Regions from separate parts of the Shinella sp. AETb1-6 genome, predicted to be linked through region 2. Evidence: predicted binding sites of a transcription regulator. Region 2 holds the regulator's gene; each other region holds the start of a gene.
What was found. The regulator LexA, encoded in region 2, represses DNA repair genes until DNA is damaged. The targets are predictions, from matches to a motif close to TGTTCNNNNTGTGTTCNG.

Region 1 (2,199 bases), on a different contig from region 2:
AGGCGCGCACGAGGATGGCCATGTCGTTGAGCTTGTGCTGCTTGCGCTGGAGCTGCTCGATTTCCTCGCCGACGGCGCGGGCCTCTTCCTCCGAATCCCAGGCCGCGTGGACCACCACCTTGTCGTCGTCGGGGTCGTGCCGGTCTGTGAACAGGGTCTTGCCCAGCCGGTCCTCGTTATGGGCGATCAGGTGGCCGGCCGCACCCAGGATATGGGCGGTGGAGCGGTAGTTGCGCTCCAGCTTGATGACCTTGGCGCCGGGAAAATCCTTCTCGAAGCGCAGGATGTTGTCCACCTCCGCACCACGCCAGCCATAGATCGACTGGTCGTCGTCGCCCACGCAGCAGACGTTCTGCGGTGTGCCCTTCGGGCGCTGGGCGAGCAGGCGCAGCCACATATATTGCGCCGTGTTGGTGTCCTGATACTCGTCGACGAGGATGTAGCGGAATTTCTGGTGGTATTCCGCCAGCACGTCCGGATTGGCGCGGAACATGCGGATCGGGTGCAGCAGCAGGTCGCCGAAGTCGCAGGCGTTCAGCGTCTTCAGGCGGTTCTGGTAGGCGGTGTAGAGTTCGCGGCCCTTGCCGTTGGCGAAGGCGCGGGCATCGCCTTCCGGGATCTGCGCGGGATCGAGGCCCTTGTTCTTCCAGCCGTCGATCATGCCGGCGAACTGCTTGGCCGGCCAGCGCTTGTCGTCGATGTTCTCCGCCTGGAGCAACTGCTTGATCAGCCTTACGACATCGTCTGTGTCGAGAATGGAGAAATCCGAACGCAGGCCGACAAGCTCCGCATGGCGGCGCAGCAGCTTCACGCCGATGGAGTGGAAGGTGCCGAGCCACGGCATACCTTCCACGGCGCCGCCGACGAGCAGGCCGATGCGTTCCTTCATCTCGCGTGCGGCCTTGTTGGTGAAGGTCACCGCGAGAAGCTGGCTCGGATAGGCGCGGCCGGTGGCGAGGATATGGGCGATGCGAGTGGTCAGCACCCGCGTCTTGCCGGTACCGGCGCCGGCGAGCACCAGAACGGGCCCGTCGAGGGTCTCGACGGCTTCACGCTGTTCCGGGTTGAGGCCGGAGAGATAATCGGGCGCGCGGTTGGCGTCGCGCGCCGCCATGGCGCGCGCGGCGATGCCGAGCCCCGACCCGCCGCCCGCTTTCGGGGCGGGTGCGGCCGGATTGGGGCCGAGCTGCGGGTCTTCATCGAAGAAGGGAATATCGTCGTAACCGCTCATCATGCGGCTCAATGTAGTGATTCGGGACCGAAAGGCCAGTTTTGCGTTCTGCTTTTATTCCACGGGCAAAGAGATCGCTCCGAATATTGTGGAAAGGGCGGCCCGTCAGGGCTTCGCGGCATCCGCATCGAAAGCGCTGTCCACGGGGACCTGCAGGCCAAGTGCGAGCTGGTTTGTCTTGCCGGCCAGGGAGATGATCGAGAGCAGCTCGGCATATTGCGCGTCCGTCATCCCCTTCGCCTTTGCCGCTGCCGTGTGTGAGTGGACGCAGTAGCTGCAACCGTTCGTCACCGAAACGGCGATGTAAAGCATTTCCTTGATGACGGGGTCGAGTGTCGAGGGTGTCGCCATCACGGTCTTCACTTCGGCCCAGGTCCGTTCCAGAAGGGCCGGATCGAAGGCGAGATAAAGCCACATGTTGTTGATGAAATCCGATTTGCGCGTGGCGCGGATATCATCGAACACCGCCTTCACGCGGTGATCGGCTTCGAGGTTTTCGGCGGGCGTAATGGTGCTCATGACAATTCTCCGGAGGAAGCCGGCGGTGGTGCCGCCGGCCGCATGACATCAGGCGAGGGCGAAGACGCGGGATGGACCGCCGGTGCCGCCGCGTACCTTGGGCGCGCCGACGATCAGGGTGGCGCCCTTGGCGGGAAGCTGATCCAGATTGGCGGCCGCTTCAAGCCCCCAATGACCGGAGGCGAGCCAGGCATAGTGCGTGGCAAAATCCGGTGAGATGCCGTAGTCGAGCGACAGCGTGTCGACGGCGATGCCGACGGCGGTCGAATTTTCCGCAAGATACTGCACCGCTTCGACGTGGAAGCCGGGGAAGTGCATCTTGCCCTCACTGTCGGCGTTGCGGAACTTGTCCGTGCCGAGATGCTTGTCCCAGCCGGACAGAAGCGCGACGCAGGCCTTCTCCGGCAGGTCGCCATTCGCCGCGATCCAGCCCTTGATATCGTCGGGCG
Region 2 (2,199 bases):
ACGTGTTGGTGACGCTCGGTGGCGCATCCGTCGGCGATTTCGATCTCGTTCAGCCCGTGCTCGGCGAGGCCGGCATGGCACTCGATTTCTGGCGCATCGCCATGCGCCCGGGCAAGCCGCTGATGGTCGGCCGCCTCGGCGATATCCAGGTGATCGGCCTGCCCGGCAATCCCGTTTCCAGCCTTGTCTGTTCCTATCTCTATCTGGAGCCGCTGGTCCGCAAACTCGCGCGCCTGCCCGCGATGAACCGGATGCGCCAGGCCGCCGCCGCCGTGCCGCTCAAGCAGAACGACCGCCGGCAGGATTACATTCGTGCGCGACTTCAGCGCGGCCCGGACGGCGGTCTCTTGGTCACGCCCTTCGAGAAGCAGGATTCATCGATGATGAAGATCTTCGCCGAATCCGAGGGGTTGCTGATCCGCCCGCCGCATGCGCCGGCAGAGGAACCCGGCGCGCTCTGCGACGTCCTCGTTCTCAGGGAACCCGCGGCCTGAGTGGCATTATTGTGCCCGCAGGCCCTTGCGGAACACATGTGGAACGGATAGTGTCTGTTCTGGATTTGTTTCACGATTCTCGCTGGAGAGGCCATGCTGACGCGCAAACAACAGGAACTGCTCCTGTTCATTCACGAGCGTATGAAGGAATCCGGCATTCCTCCGTCTTTTGACGAGATGAAGGATGCCTTGGATCTTGCCTCGAAGTCGGGCATCCACCGCCTCATCACGGCGCTCGAGGAACGGGGCTTCATCCGCCGCCTGCCGAATCGGGCGCGCGCGCTCGAGGTGATCAAGCTTCCGGAGGCCTATTCGCCCAGCCTCCAGCCGCGTCGCGGATTTTCGCCGTCGGTCATCGAAGGCAGCCTCGGCAAGCAGCCCCCCGCCGTAACGCCATCCAAGCCCGTCGCACCGCAGCCGACCATGTCGTCGTCCGTGTCCGTTCCGGTCATGGGCCGTATCGCCGCCGGTGTTCCGATCTCGGCCATCCAGAACAACACGCACGAGATCACCGTCCCGGCCGAAATGATCGGCAACGGCGATCACTATGCGCTGGAGGTCAAGGGCGATTCGATGATCGAGGCCGGCATTCTCGATGGCGACACGGTCATCATCCGCAATGCCAGTACCGCCAATCCCGGTGAAATCATCGTTGCTCTCGTCGATGACGAAGAGGCGACGCTGAAGCGCTTCCGCCGCAAGGGCGCGTCTATCGCACTTGAAGCCGCGAACCCGGCTTATGAGACCCGGATCTTCGGCCCCGACCGGGTCAAGATTCAGGGGAAGCTCGTCGGGCTTATACGACGGTATCACTGAGCGGCGTTGGACAGCATAGCGGGTCGTGAGCGTCGTATTGGGTGTGGAACGCACAGTTCGGGTATGATGGATCGTGGCAGGTTAAGGCTCCTCTCGCTTTGCCCGGTGCTATGCGGTTGTGATTGCCTCCTGTCATTCGGCCTTTTCTAAGATCGCTGCCAACCTCTACGATCGCTGCCAACCGGGAAGCTTGCCGCTTGATTGGCTTCACGGGAGTTGCGGCGGCGAGCGATCGGCCTCGTTGGTTTCAATCTCTGCCGGCGGCGCTGCGGCTGCCGTTTCGAATGTATCGCTGCGCCAGTCATAGGTGCGGTGCCGGGACCAGGCGCGCACCACGGTTTCCACGGCCGGCATGTTGGTCGCGCCGCCGAGGCTTGCGGCGGGATCGTCGAGCGGCGGCGTGATTTCCAAAGCCCCCGTTCGGCGCAGATGACGCGCGGTCACAAGCCTCGCACCCGAGCGGCAGTTGTCCAGCCGCAGGGCGAAGGGTACGACGACGAGATCGGCCGTGTCGCAGGCCGTGCCCAGAAAGGCCGTGTCCTGAAGCGTGACGATCGTCCAGCCGCTGGGGGAAACGGCAGCACAGAAGGCCTTCGCCTCGCAGACGAACGTTTGCGCCTGTCGTGCCGCCGCGATAGCCTCCGTCATCGCGTCCTTCGCCTTCTTCCTGTCCGCCTTGCGGCGCGGTCGTTTCCTCTCAGTCTCGGCAGCAGCCTTCTTCGTCGCCGGTTCCGCCAGCAGCAGGCCGGCGGTCTTTCGCATGTCCGGCTTGGTCAGGTCGCCGAGCCGCAAGGCACGGCGCCACTGGTCGTAGATGAAACCTGGCGGCTTGGCGCGGTTCGTGGCGACCGCATCGCCGCGCAGGATCGCAACCAGACGACCGTCTTCG
Region 3 (2,199 bases), on a different contig from region 2:
CGTGCCAACTCGATCACGCCGTTGGCCGCAGCCAGGATCGGCTGGGTGGAGCGATAATTGCGGTCGAGCGTGATGACGTCGGCGGGTTTCGGCGAGAATTCCTTCGGGAAATCCAGGATATTTCGGATGGTCGCGGCGCGAAAGGAATAGATCGACTGAGCGTCGTCGCCGACGACGGTCAGGCCGCGGCCGCCGGGCGCCAGCGACATCAGGATCGACGCCTGCAGGCGATTGGTGTCCTGATATTCGTCGACGAGGATATGGTCGAAACGGTTGCCGACATCCTCGGCCAGCTCCGGCTCGGAAACCATCTGTGCCCAGTAGAGCAATAAGTCGTCGTAATCCAGGACGTTCTGCGTCTGCTTCGCTTCTGTATAGGCCGCAAAAAGCTGCTTCAGCTCTTCCTCCCATTCCAGCACCCACGGATAGGACGATTTCAGGATCTCCTTGATCGAGGCCTCGGAATTGACGACGCGGGAATAGATAGCGATGCAGGTGCTTTTCGTAGGAAACCGGCTCTGCTTGGCGGAAAAGCCAAGGTCATGCCGGACGAGGTTCATCAGGTCGGCGCTGTCCTCGCGGTCATGGATGGTGAAATCGACGCTGAGACCGATCTGCTCGGCATACATCCGCAACAGCCGCGCCCCAATCCCATGAAACGTGCCGGCCCACGCGAGCGCGTCGGTCATGATGGCGGCATTGTCGCCGAGCACCTGCCGGCAGATGCGCTGCACGCGACGCGCCATCTCGGATGCTGCCCGCCGCGAAAACGTCATCAGCAGGATGCGCCGCGGATCGGCGCCGTTGACGATCAGATGGGCGACGCGATGCGCCAGCGTGTTGGTCTTGCCGCTGCCCGCGCCGGCGATAATCAGCAGCGGGCCGCCGATCTTTCCATCCGGCAGGCCGATACCGTGCTCGACGGCTTCCCGTTGCCGGTCGTTGAGTTTTTCGAGATGAGCCGCCGCCATTTGTCCCCAGCATGCCTAAGAAAAATTTCCTACCCCTCCGATCAGTGGATATCTCCTTGATGCAGCTAAGGGATTCGCTTCAACGACTTAGCCGAGGGGCAACTTCCGGACCGGAGGCCCGATTGACTCAGTTGGGCAATCGGAACAAATAATGAACATATCAGCTTAAAGAACCGCTGGAAACCCTGAAGGAGCAACAATTCTGCCGTGGCCAATCATGCCCTCAACCCCGTGCTGGCAGAGCTTCGCGAGCGCATCGAGCAGCTTGAAGGCGGCCCGCAGCGCGCCAGGCAGGTGCTGCCCTTCGGCGTCGCCGAGGTCGATCGGGCTCTGCCGGGGGGAGGGCTCGCCTTCGGGGCATTGCACGAGGTCGCCGGCGGCGGGGGAGGGACGGTCGATGGCGCTGCTGCGGCACTGTTCGTTGCCGGCATCGCGGCGAGATCGCGCGGCAAGGTTCTGTGGTGCATGACGCGCCCGGATCTGTTTTTCCCAGCGGTCGCCCAGGCGGGACTCCATCCGGACCGTGTCGTGTTCTGCGAAAGCGATCGGGAAGAGGAGGCGCTATCGGCGATGGAGGAGGGATTGTCTTTCGGCGGGCTTGCCGTCGTGGTCGGCGAGCTTGTCCGTCTGCCGATGACCGCGTCGCGTCGCCTGCAACTCGCCGCCGAGAAGACGGGCGCCCTGGGCATCGTGCTGCGGCGATGGCGACGACAGAACGAGGCATCGGATTATGGGCAGCCGACCGCCTCGACGACGCGATGGCGCATCAGCACCCTGCCGTCGGAAAGACTACCTGTTGCCGGCGTCGGGAGGGCGCGCTGGCTCGCAGAACTGATGCGCGTGAAAGCCGGCGAATGCGCCGAATTTGAAATTGGAGCCCCCGATGCCCAGGGTCGTATCGATCTATTTCCCACAGCTCGCGACGGAGCGGATCAGACGGCACGCTGGCGAAGCCTTGCCGGCTAACAAGCCACTGGTCGTCATTGCGCGCCGCGGTTCGAAGCGATGGATCTCCGCCGCCGATGCGACGGCCCTGAAGCTCGGCCTGCGCATCGGCATGGCCGCGAGCAAGGCGCAGGCCATGGTCGCCGATCTCCTCATGGTGGATGCGGCCCCGGCCGAAGATGCCGCCGCCTTGGAGCGGCTGGCATTGTGGGCACTCCGGCAATATAGCCCCGTCGTTGCGGTCGACGGCGCCGACGGTCTCGTCATCGATACGGAAGGCGCT

Region 1: GR158_RS01210 (ATP-dependent helicase) is a predicted target of LexA. The motif match lies at 1,276-1,293, and genes of this name have one in related genera.
Region 3: GR158_RS18920 (ImuA family protein) is a predicted target of LexA. The motif match lies at 1,112-1,129, and genes of this name have one in related genera.

Annotation. Positions count from the first base shown of each region.
Region 1 is NZ_WUMM01000001.1:251,119-253,317, reverse strand. Features, by position in the region: gene GR158_RS01210 (ATP-dependent helicase) at 1-1,234, opposite strand, end outside; gene GR158_RS01205 (carboxymuconolactone decarboxylase family protein) at 1,337-1,750, opposite strand; gene GR158_RS01200 (cyclase family protein) at 1,799-2,199, opposite strand, start outside.
Region 2 is NZ_WUMM01000012.1:117,052-119,250, forward strand. Features, by position in the region: gene glp (gephyrin-like molybdotransferase Glp) at 1-494, shown strand, start outside; gene lexA (transcriptional repressor LexA) at 588-1,310, shown strand; gene GR158_RS19940 (ComEC/Rec2 family competence protein) at 1,518-2,199, opposite strand, start outside.
Region 3 is NZ_WUMM01000011.1:72,018-74,216, forward strand. Features, by position in the region: gene GR158_RS18915 (ATP-dependent helicase) at 1-971, opposite strand, end outside; gene GR158_RS18920 (ImuA family protein) at 1,179-1,937, shown strand; gene GR158_RS18925 (DNA polymerase Y family protein) at 1,855-2,199, shown strand, end outside.